Regions from separate parts of the Caballeronia sp. LP006 genome, predicted to be linked through region 3. Evidence: predicted binding sites of a transcription regulator. Region 3 holds the regulator's gene; each other region holds the start of a gene.

Region 1 (5,202 bases), 1.9 Mb from region 3:
CGCGAAGAAAACGCCCGAGGTCTGGTGCATCTTCGACAACACCGCCGAAGGCAATGCGCAACCCAACGCACTGCATATGATCGAGCGTCTGCGCACCCACCATCGTTAAACCGATTCGTTCACGAGGAGCATTCCCGATGCATCGATCAGCAAGACGAATTGCACGCCTTTTTCAAGCCACGATGTTCGCCTCGCTGATTCACATCGCCCTGCCCGCAAACGCGCAGCAAAGCACGGCGCCGCCCGCCACACCGGCTGGCGACGGCACCTTCCTGCTGACCATCTTCCTCAAGCACGATCAAAGCAAACCGCTTCCGAAGATCAACGAGCAGTTGAAGGAGCAAGGCTTCTTCAAGACGTTTCCGCCGCCGGGAATCGAAGTGGTGTCGTGGTACGTGATGATGGGCGTCGGTCAGGTCGTGACGCTACGCGTGCCGGCCGATCGCCTGCGCGAAGTGAATCGCGCGATCGAAACCACCGCGTGGGGCGGCTATACGACGGAGTTTTATCCGACCTACGACTACAAGGCCGCCGCGCAGAACTTGCGCGATCAGATGAACAAGTAACGGTCCGCGTTTGCCACGGACGAAAAAAACCCGCATTGCTGCGGGTTTTTCTTTGCGGCGTGAGCTTCTTTCGAAACCCACGCCCCGAGGATGAAGCAAGTAACCGGTCGAAGCCGAATTACATGTCCATGCCCATGCCGCCCATGCCGCCGGGCATGCCACCAGGCATGGCCGAGTCTTCCTTCGGCAGTTCCGCGACGGCTGCGTCGGTCGTCAGCAGCAGGCCTGCCACCGATGCCGCGTTTTGCAATGCCGTGCGCGTCACCTTGGTCGGGTCGACGACACCGGCTTCCACCAGGTCACCGTACTCGCCCGTTGCCGCGTTGTAGCCGTAGTTGCCCGTGCCCGCAGCAACAGCCGCCACCACGACGGAAGCTTCTTCGCCGCCGTTCGTGACGATCTGGCGCAGCGGCTCTTCCATCGCACGCAGAACGATGCGGATGCCCGCGTCCTGGTCCGAGTTCAGGCCCTTCACGCCTTCGACAGCCTTGCGAGCGCGGATCAGCGCGACGCCACCGCCAGCCACGATGCCTTCTTCCACAGCCGCACGAGTTGCGTGCAGTGCGTCTTCGACACGTGCCTTCTTTTCCTTCATTTCGACTTCGGTCGCAGCGCCGACCTTGATCACTGCCACGCCGCCAGCCAGCTTGGCCACGCGCTCTTGCAGCTTTTCACGGTCGTAGTCCGACGTTGCTTCCTCGATCTGCGTGCGCACTTGCTTCACGCGCGCTTCGATGCTTGCTGCCTCGCCAGCGCCGTCGATGATCGTCGTGTTTTCCTTGCCCACTTCGATGCGCTTTGCTTGACCCAGTTCAGCCAGCGTAGCCTTTTCGAGCGTCAGGCCGGTTTCTTCCGCGATCACTTGACCACCGGTCAGGATAGCGATGTCTTCCAGCATGGCCTTGCGACGGTCGCCAAAGCCCGGAGCCTTGACGGCAACGGTCTTCAGAATGCCGCGGATGTTGTTCACGACCAGCGTAGCCAGCGCTTCGCCTTCGACGTCTTCAGCGATGATCAGCAGCGGACGGCCAGCCTTCGCGACTTGTTCCAGTACGGGCAGCAGATCGCGGATGTTCGAAACCTTCTTGTCGTGCAGCAGCACGAACGGGTTTTCGAGCAGGGCGACTTGCTTGTCCGGGTTGTTGATGAAGTACGGCGACAGGTAGCCGCGGTCGAACTGCATGCCTTCCACGACGTCCAGCTCGTCTTCCAGCGACTTGCCGTCTTCAACCGTGATCACGCCTTCCTTACCGACCTTGTCCATTGCTTCAGCGATACGGTCGCCGATGGACGTGTCGCTGTTCGCCGAAATCGCGCCGACTTGAGCGATTTCCTTGTTCGTCGTGCAGGGCTTGCTGATCTTGCGCAGTTCTTCGATAGCTGCAGCCACTGCCTTGTCGATACCGCGCTTCAGGTCCATCGGGTTCATGCCCGATGCAACGTACTTCATGCCTTCGCGAACGATGGATTGCGCCAGAACCGTAGCGGTCGTGGTGCCGTCACCGGCGTTGTCGCTGGTCCGGGAAGCCACTTCCTTGACCATTTGCGCGCCCATGTTCTGGAGCTTGTCCTTCAGTTCGATTTCCTTCGCGACCGAGACACCGTCCTTGGTGACCGTCGGGCCGCCGAAGCTGCGCTCGAGCACGACATTGCGGCCCTTCGGACCCAGCGTGACCTTGACCGCGTTGGCCAGAATGTTCACGCCTTCGACCATCTTGGCGCGTGCGGTATCGCCAAAAGTGACTTCTTTAGCTGCCATATTCAAACTCCTTGAGTCGATTCAGTTTGGAGGCTTCGGGCGGCAGGCTCCAATGGAGCGGCTCTGCGGCGAAGCCGAAGTGCAGGAAGGTGCTTACTTGACCAGAACGGCCATGATGTCTTCTTCGCGCATCACGAGCAGTTCTTGCCCGTCGACCTTGACGGTCTGGCCGGCGTACTTGCCGAACAACACGCGGTCGCCCACCTTCACGTCGAGGGCGTTCTGCACACCCTTGTCATCGCGCTTACCCGGGCCGACGGCCAGGATTTCGCCTTGATCCGGCTTTTCGGCTGCAGCTTCGGGGATGATGAGGCCCGAGGCAGTCTTGGTTTCCTGATCCAGACGTTTAACGATGACGCGATCGTGCAAAGGACGAAGATTCATACACACTCCTCTCTTGATTGAGACTGAAAACGCGGGGGAAACCCGCCCGGTAAGCGAAGCTGCCCGAGCGGCAATTTGTTAGCACTCTCGTGCAGTGAGTGCTAATTATATGGACCGAGTTTGACAATTTCAAAGGACGGGGACAGACGGGCATTCCCTATTTCGCGTACTTTTGTCTAAACACGGGGAAATTTATGGATTTCGTAAGGTCGATTGGCTAGATTAATGTCAATCCGTCAATTCTGATTTTGCTTAATTAGGGTTTCTACTAGGGTCGGCGAGGCCTAGACTGCATTTCAACGACGAAGCAGTGAAGAGACAAACTCTCCACCCGCAACGTTCCCGAGATCAGTACCTAGGAGGTTCATCATGTTCAAGTCGATCATCCCCGCAATCGCCGTTGCTGCCGTCCTTGCAGTCCCCACTTTCGCCCAGGCGCAAGAAAACGCGCCGGTGACGCGGGCTGAAGTGAAGGCTCAACTGGTTCAACTGGAACGCGCAGGCTACAACCCGGCCAGCGATCAAACCCAATACCCCGCCAACAGTCAGGCCGCGCAAGCACGCCTGAACGCGCAACAAGGCACGGCTGCATCGTCGTTTGGCGGTGTCGGCGAAGGCGCTGCCGCTTCGGGTGCTGCCCGCCGCGCGGCTATCGACCCGAATCCGGTCGACTTCAATCGCCCGTAATCGTCAATTCGCGTAACGAAGCCCGGCACGCACGCCGGGCTTTTGATTTTTGCGCATCCCGAAGGAAAAGTTTCTGTAATCCATGGATTCGACGATGTTTTTGGACTACGTTTTTTTCTCGCGCAGTCGGAGGGCACTACAATTTGTGTTTGTTGCATCACAAATTTCGTCTTCGTTGCCTCTCATGCCTATGTCGTCGTCGCTGCGCGTTGCCTTTCTCTCCCTCGGAATTCTCGCCCTTGCCGCCTGTGGCGGACGCGCGGCGACCACGCCGAGCTATCAGCAAGAACTCTTTGACTCCGGTGCAAGCCCGTTCGCGCGCAACTTCGACGCCACCGTGAACGAAACCTGCGAGGCGGCCCGCCGCGCGCTGCTTTCGCAAGGCTTTCTCACGACGATGGCGCAAGCCGATACCGTCGACGCCACCAAGAACTTCCAGCCGTCCACCGAAACGCACGTGGTCGTCTCATTCCATGTGGTCTGCACGCCCGGCGAAAACACGACCAATACGAGCATCGCTTATGTGAACGCGGTGCAGGACGGCTATGCACTCAAGAAGAGCGATACCTCCGCAAGCGTGGGCTTGAGCGTCTTGGGCTCGCTTTCGCTGCCGATCCGTTCGAACAGCGATGCAATGGTCAAGATTTCCAGCGAAACCGTGCCCGCCGGCAAGTTCTATGACCGATTCTTCGGGCTGATGGGGCACTATCTGAGCACGGTGCCGCGCAGTTCGCCCATCGCATCGGATGAGGTCAAGAGCAAGCCGCTCGCACCGTCGCTGATCGTGAGTTCACCGGATCTCACGCCAACGCCTATCGTCGTACAGGCGCCCGCCGCGGCGGCGACGGCCATCCAGTCATCCGACGCGAAACACGCCGCGTCCGAGGGCGTCGCGGCATCGGCGCCGGTTCAGTGAGATCGAGCGCACGCGTCGTTCCGGGAAACGCTTCGTCGATGCAAGCATCAAGCACGCGGGCAACGGCGGCTGCAGTTGCGTGATCAGCTCACCGCAAACCTCATTCAGCACCCGTCGCCGTTCGCAAAATGTACCCGCGTGGCCTGTGACGCCTCGCTCATCGCGCAGCTAGCCCCCCCCCCCCGGACGCATCGAGGCGGCGCGCTCATCACGCGCCGCCTAAAGCTGAAGCTCCGCCTGCCGCCGACGGCGACGCCAATCCGCACGCCACTCCCATCACCCCTCAATTCGGCACACTCACCACGCCGCCATTCACCGAAATCGCATTCGCGCCGGGGCTCGCCGCGATCGCCGGGAGATTCGCCACCGTCAATTGAGGCGCCGCACCCGGCGTGCCGCCGCGCGCCACCGTATGCACGACTTGCGACGGCGGCAACGGCGCGTTGTTCTTCAGGTGAGCCCACATTAAATTGAGCGCCTGAAGGTTGTAGTAGTGCACGGGCACGAAGCGCGTATCGAAGCCAGCCAGGCTCAGGAACGCATCGAAGTGCTGACCGTTAGTGATTTCGTACAGTGAGAGCTGGCTGTTGTTGCCTTCCACCACCTTGTTCGCGCCGAGATACGGCCGCGAGGCATGGTTGATCGGCACGAGCGCATCCGACCTTCCCTGCACGATGATCGCCGGCTTGCCACGCAGATTCGCGTTGACGCGAATCGCGTTCACGCTCGCCGTCATCGTCGGATTGCCGTTCGCCCAGAGCGCGCGCAGGCAGGCCGCGCCCGCGAAGCTCGCATCGGGCGTCGCAAGCCGATGATCCGCCGCGCCCGATGTCCCCGCGTTATAGACGAGGTTGATGCCGTTGGTCGGCGGCACGCCATTGCCGTTGCCG
Region 2 (5,202 bases), 170 kb from region 3:
CATGTCGGGCGAGGAAGTCACCGGTGACGCAATCTGCACACTCTTCACGCAAGAATACTTCGACGCGGGCGGCGTGGTCGCGCGCGTCGATGCGGCGACGCTCTCCGTGTTCGGGCGCAACGTCGCGGTGCCGCCGGCATCAGGCGCGACGAGCGGCGATGTCTACGCGCAAGCCGTGGCGGCGTGTTTCGATGTATCGGCAAACGTGAGCTGGTTCGAAACGGCGGTAACGGCGAGCGGCGATACGGCCGTCTTCGTAGGCTGCCGCGTCGGCGACGAGCCGTTGCGCTTCGGCGTCGCGGTGCACGCGAATCCGGCGTTGGCTGTCGTGGATGCGGTCGTCAGTGCGGTGAATCGGTCGAAACCATTGGGCCGTCAGGCAGAGCGGCAAGACGAAGCGGTCGAGGCTTGATGCCTCGACGTCGCGCGCGGCGGCTACTCCAGCGCCACGCGCGTCGCCTGCAAGGCTAGCAGCAGCCATTGGCCGTCGGTCTGAACGTGAACCGCGGTATAGGCAATGGGAAACAGCAGCGCGCCGTTCTTCGATTCCATCTCGATCAGCGCCCGTCCCGAGACGAGGCAGGTGTCCTTGCCGGCGACGATCACGTCCTGCGACTGGATCTCGATCTGCCGATAGCGGCGTCGACCAGCGGTGATCGCGTCGATGAACTGGCGCTTCGTCTCGCGCTTGCCGTTCGTGTGAACGTAGCTGACGTTCTCGGCGAGAAGCGCATCCAGAGCCGGGCCGTCGCTGTCGACCATCGCCCGGAAGCGATCGCGCTCGAGGCCTCGAATGGCCTCCATGGATTTTGCCGGCATCTGTCGGTTCCCCTTGTGTCGAGAAACCGATGCGCCGGCGCCCCGTCAGAAGTTGTATTGCAGATATAGCTGGCTGAAATTTATACCAGGATTCGGCTCTTTGATACTGGCGTTCGACAGATGCTGAAACCGGAAGCCCGCCTGATAGTTCTGCTTCTCGCCGAAGATCGCACCGACGCCGACCATATCCGCGAACTGGAACGCGGACGACACCGTGAAATCCGTCGTGATTCGCGTATGCGACAGAAGCCGCACGCCGACGCCCGCTTCAATGAACGGCCGGATATATCCCGAACTCTTCACGAAGCGCAGAACCGGCGTCACACCGAATTCCCAGATGTTCGGGTGCACGGCGTTGCTTTCCTGCGAGTGCCAGTAGGCAACGTGACCTTCGCCGAGCAAGGTGAAGTGGAAGCCGCCGATTTCCCACCAGGTCAGATTCGGGTCCCATACGAAGCCGAGATCCGCCTTTTTGATGTCGCGATCGGCCACGCCGCCCGCGATTTGCAAACCAAAGCGGTCGGCATGCGCTGCCGCCGACGTGACTCCTAGCAACAGGGCAATTGCGCCGTGGGACAACAGATGACGCCAAGGGCCTTTATTTTTCTGCATGGACACCCCATCTGTGGGTTTGACGAGTCGAGCCGCCAAGCGGGCTTCGCGCATTGTAGATTCATCGTCTCATAATTGCACGAATGATTGCCATTAGCCTATTTGCTTGAATATCCTGTCTTCCTTACGTCAAAGTAAGGTAACTAATTCTATCGCACGCGACGAATCGGTAACAATGGTACGATTCGGATACAGTGCTCGGCTATGAATCCACAAAGTTGATAGGCTTTGTGGGAACTCTCACATTCGTTTCCCCTCTAACACTTAGCACTCGTTGAAGCGGAGTGCTAATATCATGTCTGACTTGCCGCGCCTTTGCGGCAACAGGCATTTGTTGATAAGGAGCTTATGAGCGTGTCCAATGCGATGACCCTTCCGAATGTTCTTAGCTCGGCACCTGCCAAGGCAACTTCGGCAGGCGCGCTGACGTACGCACAATCGTCCATGTTGACCGGCCAGATCGGCAACATCGATTCATACATACAAGCGGTGAACCGCATTCCAATGCTTTCGCAAGCAGAGGAGCGTCAGTACGCCACCGAGTTTCGCGAACAGGGCAACCTGAATGCGGCGCGGCAACTGGTGCTTTCGCACCTGCGCCTTGTCGTGTCCATCGCCCGGAATTACCTGGGTTATGGTCTGCCGCACGCGGACCTGATCCAAGAAGGCAATATCGGTCTGATGAAGGCCGTCAAGCGCTTCGATCCGGAACAAAACGTACGCCTCGTGTCGTACGCCATGCACTGGATCAAGGCGGAGATTCACGAGTACATCCTGCGCAACTGGCGCATGGTGAAGGTCGCGACGACCAAGGCGCAACGCAAGCTGTTCTTCAACCTGCGCAGCCACAAGACCGGCACTTCGGCGTTCACACCGGAGGAAATCGAAGGTCTGGCAAGCCAGTTGAACGTGAAGCGCGAGGAAGTCGCCGAGATGGAAACGCGTCTGTCGGGCGGAGATATCGCGCTCGAAGGCCAGATCGAAGATGGCGAGGAAGCCTATGCGCCGATCGCCTATCTGGCTGACTCGCATAGCGAGCCGACGAATGTCATCGCCGCGCGTCAGTTCGACAAGTTGCAAAGCGACGGTCTGGCTTCCGCGCTGGAATCGCTGGATGCGCGTAGCCGCCGTATCGTCGAAGCGCGCTGGCTCGAAGTGCAGGACGACGGCTCGGGCGGGATGACGCTTCACGAATTGGCGGACGAATTCGGCGTATCGGCTGAGCGTATCCGTCAGATCGAAGCGAGCGCGATGAAGAAGATGCGTTCCGCGCTGGCCGAGTACGCGTGATATCGCGGTAGCTCGATGACCGTAGTTCGGTGCTGAAGTAAGTTCGAAGCCCGCTGTTCCGAAAGGACAGCGGGTTTTTGTTTTCGTCTATCGATGGCGGCGCGCGGAGCAATGTAGTGCTTGGCGTTTTTTTCTGTCCATGACGCTTGTTGGCATCGGCGCAAAGGGCTGTGCGGCAGGACTTGAAGTACAAGTGAATCGGCTTGGGCGTTGGCTTCTTGGCCTCTTGGCCTCTTGGCCTCTTGGCCTCTTGGCTTCTTGGCTTCTTGGCTTCGTGCTTCGTGCTTCGTGCTTCGTGCTTCGTGCTTCGTGCTTCGTGCTTCGTGCTTCGTGCTTCGTGCTTCGTGGTTCTTGGCTCTCGGTGACTCAGCCGCTCAATCTCCCGAACAAAGAACTCCGCCTGTCACGCAAAACTTGCCAGGCATAAAAAAACGGCGCCCGAAAGCGCCGTTCATCAAACCAGACCGAATCTCGCATCAAGCCGGCAACGGCGATGCCCCGCCGCCACTTCCCGGCACGCGCGTCGCGAGTTGTGCCGCGTAACGCTGCGCGGCCGCGCCCACGACAATGTGGAACGTATCCGCCGACACCCACGCGACATCCAGCGTCGACAGGCGCTGACGATCCACCGCCGAAGGATCGCGCACGACCACGCGCAGTCGCGTTTGCGCGACGGCATCGAGCGTGACGACATTGGTCGCGCCGCCGAACACCGCCAGCCAGCGCAGCGGATCGGGATCGAGCGGGCCGGCAGTCTGATCGAAGGCGCCAACGTTCGCAGAAGCCACCGAAGCAGCCGCCGGAGCGGACGAAGCCGGCGTCGCTCCGCGCGTCGACGAATGTTCGAGTTCACCGCGAATTTCATCGGCGATGATGTCCGCTTCCGGTCCGATGATCACCTGCACGTTCGTCGCGCCCCGCTTGAGCACGCCACGCGCGCCGATGCTCTTCAACTGCGCTTCCGACACCTTCTCCGTATCCGCCACCGACAAACGCAGACGCGTCGTGCAGGCATCGACGAGCGTCAGGTTCGACGCGCCGCCCAGCGCCGCAATGTACTTCGCGGCGCGCGTGTTCGCTGCACCCGGCAGCGGCGTGCCGTAGCCGCCTGCAACCGGCGTGGCGGACGTTTCGGCATCGGTCGTGGCCGGCTCGCGGCCCGGCGTCGCCATGTTGAACTTGCGGATGAAGAAGCGGAACAGGCCGTAATAGATCACGCCGTAGACGAGCCCGAGCGGAATCGCCATCCAGCCGCGTTGCGACAGACCGTAGTTCAGCACGTAGTCGATCGCACCCGCCGAAAACGTGAAGCCCAGATGAATGCCGAGCGCCGAGCAGATCGCGAGCGACACGCCGGTAAGTACCGCATGGATCGCGTAAAGCACCGGAGCCAGGAACATGAAGCTGTATTCGATCGGCTCGGTCACGCCCGTCAGGAACGCGGTGAGCGCCATCGAAAACAGCAGGCCGCCGACGACCGCGCGGCGCTCTTTCGGCGCTTCGTGGAACATCGCCAGACACGCGGCCGGAAGGCCGAACATCATGATCGGGAAGAAGCCCGTCATGAAGCCGCCCGCGGTTTTATCGCCGGCAAAGAAGCGGTGCAGATCGCCATGAACGACCGCGCCACCATCCGGCGGCGTAAACGAGCCGAACACGAACCACGCGAGCGAGTTGATGATGTGATGCAGACCCGTCACCAGCAGAATGCGGTTCAGCACGCCGAAGACGAAAGTGCCGAGCGCGCCCGCCGTCGTGAGCCACGTTCCGGCCAGGTCGATAGCCGCCTGCACCGGCTGCCAGATGTAGCCGAATATGATGCCGAGCGCGAGACACGCGACCCCCGTGACGATGGGCACGAAACGCTTGCCGCCGAAGAACGCCAGATATTCCGGCAGCTTGATGTCCTTGTAGCGGTTATACAGATAGCCCGCGACCACGCCCGCGACGATCCCCGACAACACGCCCATGTTGAGCTTGTCGTTGATGTCCTTCATCACGGCGATCTCGATGAGATAGCCGATGGCACCGGCAAGACCCGCCGTGCCGTTGTTGTCCTTCGCGAAACCGACCGCCACGCCGATGGCGAACAGAAGCGGCAGGTTCGTGAAGATGGCGTCGCCCGCGTCGGCGATCATCTTGATGTTGAAGACATCGGGCTGGCCTAGACGCAATAGCAGGCCGGCTACCGGTAGTACGGCAATCGGCAGCATCAGGGCTCGGCCCAGGCGCTGCATCTTTGCAAACGGGTTAGCGTCCATCGGGGTTCTCCAAAAGATATAGGTCTTGTCTTTGCTGCTTGGGGATGACTGCGTTCGTCAGTCTTGCGGCCAGATTTCAAGGCTGGCCGCTCTTACTGCCTGCGCGGATTCGAGCGCGAGCACGTCTTCCGCGCGCTGCCGGCAAAGCTGGTAATCGAGATTACGCACGCGCGCCTTGATGCCGGGCACCGCCACCGGATCGACCGACAATTCCGTCACG
Region 3 (5,202 bases):
CGCAACATGACGGTGTCGCTGTCTTGCGAGAGCGCGTGCTCGTCCAGCCAGCGCGCCACTTGCGCGTGCGTGGTGAATTCAGCGGTGATGTCGGCGCGCGCTTCGCCCGTGCGCACGACGCTCGCGTCGGCGCGGGCGCCGAGCGTGAGCGCGAGGGCGTCGATCAGGATGGATTTGCCTGCGCCGGTTTCACCCGAAAAAACCGTGAAGCCGGAGTCGAACTCGATATCCAGCGCGGCAACGATGACGAAGTCCCGAATGGAGAGATGACGGAGCATGGACGCTTGGAAAGGGCGTGGTGAGCGCTTCAGAGGGCGGAGTCTTGCGAGGGATGCTCGTTCCAGTGCAGCTTTTTGCGCAGCGTGGCGTACGTGCTGTAGCCGACCGGATGCAGCACCGGCACCGTGTGCCGTGAGCGCCGCACTTCGATGGCGTCGTTCAGCTCGACGGCCGTGAACGACTGCATGTCGAAGTTCACGTTGACATCGCGCCCGCCGATGAACTGAATGGTCACCTTGGAGTCGTCGGGCAGCACGATCGGACGGTTCGAGAGCGAATGCGGCGCAATCGGCACGAGCACGAAGCCCTGCAACTGCGGATGAAGAATCGGCCCCGCCGACGAAAGCGCGTAGGCGGTCGAGCCAGTGGGCGTCGCGACGATCAGACCATCCGAGCGCTGGTTGTACATGAAGTGGCCATCCACCGACACGCGCAGTTCCGCCATGCCTGAAAAGCCGCTGCGATTGACCACGACATCGTTGAAGGCGAGCGCGTGATAGATGGGCTTGTCGTTGCGCACGATACGCGCTTCGAGCAGGCTGCGTTCCTCGCGCTCGAACTGTCCGGCGAGCATCTGCGGCACGATCTCGCGCATCTCGGTGAGCGGGATGTCCGTGATGAAGCCGAGCCGCCCGTGATTCACGCCGATGAGCGGCGTCTTGTACGGCGCAAGTTGGCGGCCCACGCCGAGCATGGTGCCGTCGCCGCCCAGCACGACCGCCACGTCCGCGCGCGCGCCGATTTCGGCGACCGAGAGCGCCGGGTAATCGGTCACGCCGACATCCTTCGCGGTGCCGGCCTCGAACACGACCTCGAAACCCTGCTTCGAGATCAGCTCCGCGAGCAGGCGCAGCGGCGTCTCGATGCCGGGCGTATTGGTGCGCCCGATGAGCGCGACAGTCTTGAATTGGCCAATTTCCATGCCGGCATTACACCATAGGTGGAAGGCGAAAAGAACCGTGCGCGAAGGGCGGCTGCGACGCCAGCCGATCACGCCGGGGCGCGCCCGTTGTTTATCGCTAGAATGGAGCGGACATTGAATCGCTCGACAAGCGATTCATCGCGGCGGGTACGTTCGCCGCGCCACGACACGTTAGGCTAAAATTTCCCCATGCTAGACCCACGTGCACAAACCCTCCTCAAAACGCTGATCGAGCGCTACATCGCCGAAGGTCAGCCGGTCGGTTCGCGCACGTTATCACGGCATTCCGGCCTGGAGCTGAGTCCCGCGACCATTCGCAACGTGATGTCGGACCTGGAAGACCTCGGTCTCGTCGTCAGCCCGCACACGTCGGCGGGACGCATTCCCACGCCGCGCGGCTATCGGCTCTTCGTCGACACCATGCTCACCGTGGAAGCGCCGCAAGACGAAGCCATGACCACCGCCGTGAAGACGCGCCTGCAAGGCGAGGAGCCGCAGAAGATCGTCGCGGCGGCGGCGAGCGTGCTGTCGAGTCTCTCGTCGTTCGCTGGCGTGATCCTCACGCCGCGCCGCAGTCACATGTTCAAGCAGATCGAATTCATGCGGCTGTCGGACAAGCGCATTCTGCTTATCATCGTGACGCCCGAAGGCGACGTGCAGAACCGCATGATGGCGACGCAGCGCGACTATTCGCCGTCGCAGCTCACGGAAGCCTCCAACTACATCAACGCGCATTTCGCGGGCCTGTCCTTCGACGAAGTGCGTCTGCGGCTGCGTCAGGAAATCGACGAATTGCGCGGCGACATGACCGCGCTCATGCAGGCGGCCGTGGTCGCGAGCACCGCCGAAACCGATCCGGGCGAGACCGTGCTGATTTCCGGCGAGCGCAACCTGCTCGAAGTGGCGGACCTTTCGTCCGACATGGCGCGGCTGCGCAAGCTGTTCGATTTGTTCGACCAAAAGACGAGCCTCCTGCAATTGCTGGATGTTTCGAGTCACGCGCAGGGCGTGCAGATTTTTATCGGCGGGGAATCTAATCTGGTGCCGATCGAGGAAATGAGCGTCGTGACCGCGCCGTATGAAGTCAACGGCAAGATCGTCGGCACGCTCGGCGTGATCGGACCCACGCGCATGGCCTACAACCGCGTGATTCCCATCGTCGATATCACCGCACGCTTGTTGTCCATGTCGCTCAGTTCTCAATAGCTTTTCCTTCAGCCCATCATGCCGGCCCGCGCGCCGCGCCGCCACTAGGCCGTTCGGCCAATGATGCGGCGTGAAACGCGCCGCTATAATGGGTTTCACCTTTCGACCACTTCCGGCCGCCTTGCCCTATGCGTTTCGATCTCGAGTTGCCTTCGCAGCCTAGCGCTTCGCATCGTGTCGCGGTGCTGCTGATCAATCTCGGCACGCCGGACGCGCCCACGCCGCGTGCCGTGCGCAAGTATCTGGCGCAGTTCCTCTCCGATCCGCGCGTGGTCGAGATTCCCTCCTTGCTCTGGCAGATCATTCTGCGGTTGATCATCTTGCCGTTTCGCGGGCGCGCGTCGGCAAAGAAATATGCGCAGGTCTGGATGGCGGAAGGCTCGCCCTTGCGTGTCTATACGGAGAAGCAGGTCGAGGGCTTGCGGCGCCTCTTTGCGGCAAACGACTATCACGTGCTCGTCGACTACGCGATGCGCTACGGCACGCCGGGCATCGGCGTCATGCTCAATCAGCTCAAGCTCGAAGGCGCCGAGCGCATTCTCCTGGTGCCGATGTATCCGCAGTACTCGTCTTCGACCACCGCGACCGCTTTCGACGACGCCTTTACCGCGCTCAAGCGCGTGCGCAATCAGCCCGAGATTCGCACCATTCGTCATTACGCGGATCATCCGGCGTATATCTCCGCGCTTGCAGAGCAGGTGCGCGATTACTGGCGTCATCACGGCGTGCCGGATTTTGCCGCCGGCGACAAGCTCGTGCTGAGTTTTCACGGCGTCCCCAAGCGAACCATGGATCTCGGCGATCCGTATCACGACCAGTGCCAATTGACGGGCTCGCTGCTCGCCTCCGCGTTGGGGCTCACGCCGGTGGAATGCCGCGTCACGTTCCAGTCGCGCTTCGGCCGCGCGGAATGGCTGCAGCCATACACCGCGCCGACGCTCGCGGAGCTCGGCGCGGCGGGTGTTGCGCGCGTGGACGTTTTTTGTCCCGGCTTCACGGCGGATTGTCTTGAGACGATCGAGGAAATCGGCATCGAGGTGCGCGACGAATTTCTGCACGCAGGCGGCAAGCAGTTTCACCGCATTCCTTGCCTGAATGCATCGCCGGCGTGGATCAAGGCGCTGGGAGAAATCGCGGCGCAGAATCTGCAAGGCTGGCCGGTGCAGGCCGTGCAGCCATTGACGGTTGCCGCCTGAACGAACGGTTATTCATGAATTACACGATTTCGACGGAACCAGGCGCGCGTCTGCGCATCGACAAATGGCTTTGGGCGGCGCGCTTCTTCAAGACGCGTTCGCTCGCGAGCGACGCGGTGGAAAAAGGCCGCGTGAAGATCGGCGGGGCGAACGTGAAGCCGTCGAAGGACGTGCGCGTCGGCGATCTCGTCGAGATCGATATCGAGCGGATCGTCTGGCAAGTGGAAGTAAAGGGCGTGTGCGACGTGCGCGGACCGGCTAGCGTGGCCGAGACGCTTTACGCGGAAACGGAAGAGGGCCGAGTGAAGCGGTTAGCCGAAGCCGAGCGGCGCAAGACGTTTCGCGAGCCGGCTCTCGGAATTCAGGGCAGGCCGACGAAGCGCGACCGGCGCATTATCGACAAACTGGCAGGTTCGGATTGAAGTAATTTTCGATGGTCGCATGAACGCCGCCGTACTCGGTGTTACGGGCGGTGACAGCGCCGGACATACATATGGTGGTCGTTCCCGCAACCAGTACCAGAGCGACCACCGCGATAGCAAAGGTCAGTTTCATGGTACCCCCGGTGAGCGGGATAACCGGTCGTGAAAACCGGAAGGAAACGGGCAAGGGCTGAGCGGTTACTGCATTCGTAGGATTAGGGTTAACGTGTTCCTGCGACGCATGTTCGAAGTGTAGGCGAACAACGCAATCGCCTCAATCTGATTTTGGCTTACTGCGACGAAACGCCCATTACGAAGTGTTTCTCGCAGTCAAATGTGGCGAATTTTGCACTTAACGCGTCACGCAGCCGACAAGCGTGGCCCGCCGTTGTCCGATGTTTGAAGCGCACGCGAAAAAGCTAAGTTTCGTCCGAAAAACCGCTTCTGGAGCCTTGAAAATCCCTCGGATGCCCCAAATTCCGCCGCTAGTGCGAAAAAGCCTGGCCTGGTTCTCGGCGGTAAGAGGACTCCCGGCCGATCGCATCCATTTCACTCACAGCAATACATTCAGCGACATGGAAAACACGCAAGAGAATCCAGCGAGCCAGAACCCCACGCCCGCAGACGAAACCGCGCGCCAGGCCGCCGACCCGACCCAAGCCGGCGCAACCGGAGCGCCGACGGGCGCCGATGCGCCGCGAGTCGCGCCGGACGCGAACGAAGCCGCGCTGGCCGAAGCGCAGGCGAAGATCGCCGCGCTCCAGGAAGAGTTCCTGCGCGCCAAGGCGGAAACGGAAAACGTGCGTCGCCGCGGTCAGGACGATGTGCAGAAGGCGCACAAGTTCGCCATCGAAAGCTTTGCCGAACATCTGCTGCCGGTACTCGACAGCCTTGAAGCCGCGCTTGCCGATCAATCGTCCGATCTCGTCAAGGTGCGGGAGGGCGTCGAACTCACGCTGCGTCAACTGACCGCCGCGCTGGAAAAGGGGCGCGTCACCGCGCTGAATCCGGTGGGCGAGAAGTTCGACCCGCATCGTCACCAGGCTATTTCCATGGTGCCGGCCGAGCAGGAAGCGAATACCGTCGTGTCCGTGCTGCAAAAAGGCTACGTGATTTCGGATCGCGTGCTGCGTCCGGCTCTCGTCACCGTCGCCGCACCGAAGTAACGCGCCGCGAG

The links. The regulator HrcA, encoded in region 3, represses chaperone genes, less so after heat shock. The targets are predictions, from matches to a motif close to TTAGCACTCNNNNNNNNNGAGTGCTAA.
Region 1: a site for HrcA is predicted at 2,788-2,814, ahead of P9250_RS29490 (co-chaperone GroES). Genes of this name have one in related genera too.
Region 2: a site for HrcA is predicted at 1,696-1,722, ahead of rpoH (RNA polymerase sigma factor RpoH). Genes of this name have one in related genera too.

The regions. Positions count from the first base shown of each region.
Region 1 covers NZ_JARTVW010000005.1:2,771,711-2,776,912, forward strand. The annotation lists gene P9250_RS29475 (DUF72 domain-containing protein) at 1-109, shown strand, start outside; gene P9250_RS29480 (hypothetical protein) at 183-566, shown strand; gene groL (chaperonin GroEL) at 685-2,325, opposite strand; gene P9250_RS29490 (co-chaperone GroES) at 2,419-2,709, opposite strand; gene P9250_RS29495 (DUF4148 domain-containing protein) at 3,079-3,396, shown strand; gene P9250_RS29500 (DUF2242 domain-containing protein) at 3,581-4,312, shown strand; gene P9250_RS29505 (D-(-)-3-hydroxybutyrate oligomer hydrolase) at 4,596-5,202, opposite strand, start outside.
Region 2 covers NZ_JARTVW010000005.1:683,068-688,269, reverse strand. The annotation lists gene leuA (2-isopropylmalate synthase) at 1-412, shown strand, start outside; gene P9250_RS19955 (nuclear transport factor 2 family protein) at 436-819, opposite strand; gene P9250_RS19950 (acyloxyacyl hydrolase) at 865-1,431, opposite strand; gene rpoH (RNA polymerase sigma factor RpoH) at 1,786-2,721, shown strand; gene nagE (N-acetylglucosamine-specific PTS transporter subunit IIBC) at 3,198-4,982, opposite strand; gene ptsP (phosphoenolpyruvate--protein phosphotransferase) at 5,040-5,202, opposite strand, start outside.
Region 3 covers NZ_JARTVW010000005.1:852,571-857,772, forward strand. The annotation lists gene recN (DNA repair protein RecN) at 1-278, opposite strand, end outside; gene P9250_RS20700 (NAD kinase) at 308-1,201, opposite strand; gene hrcA (heat-inducible transcriptional repressor HrcA) at 1,391-2,407, shown strand; gene hemH (ferrochelatase) at 2,536-3,603, shown strand; gene P9250_RS20715 (RNA-binding S4 domain-containing protein) at 3,618-4,025, shown strand; gene grpE (nucleotide exchange factor GrpE) at 4,601-5,191, shown strand.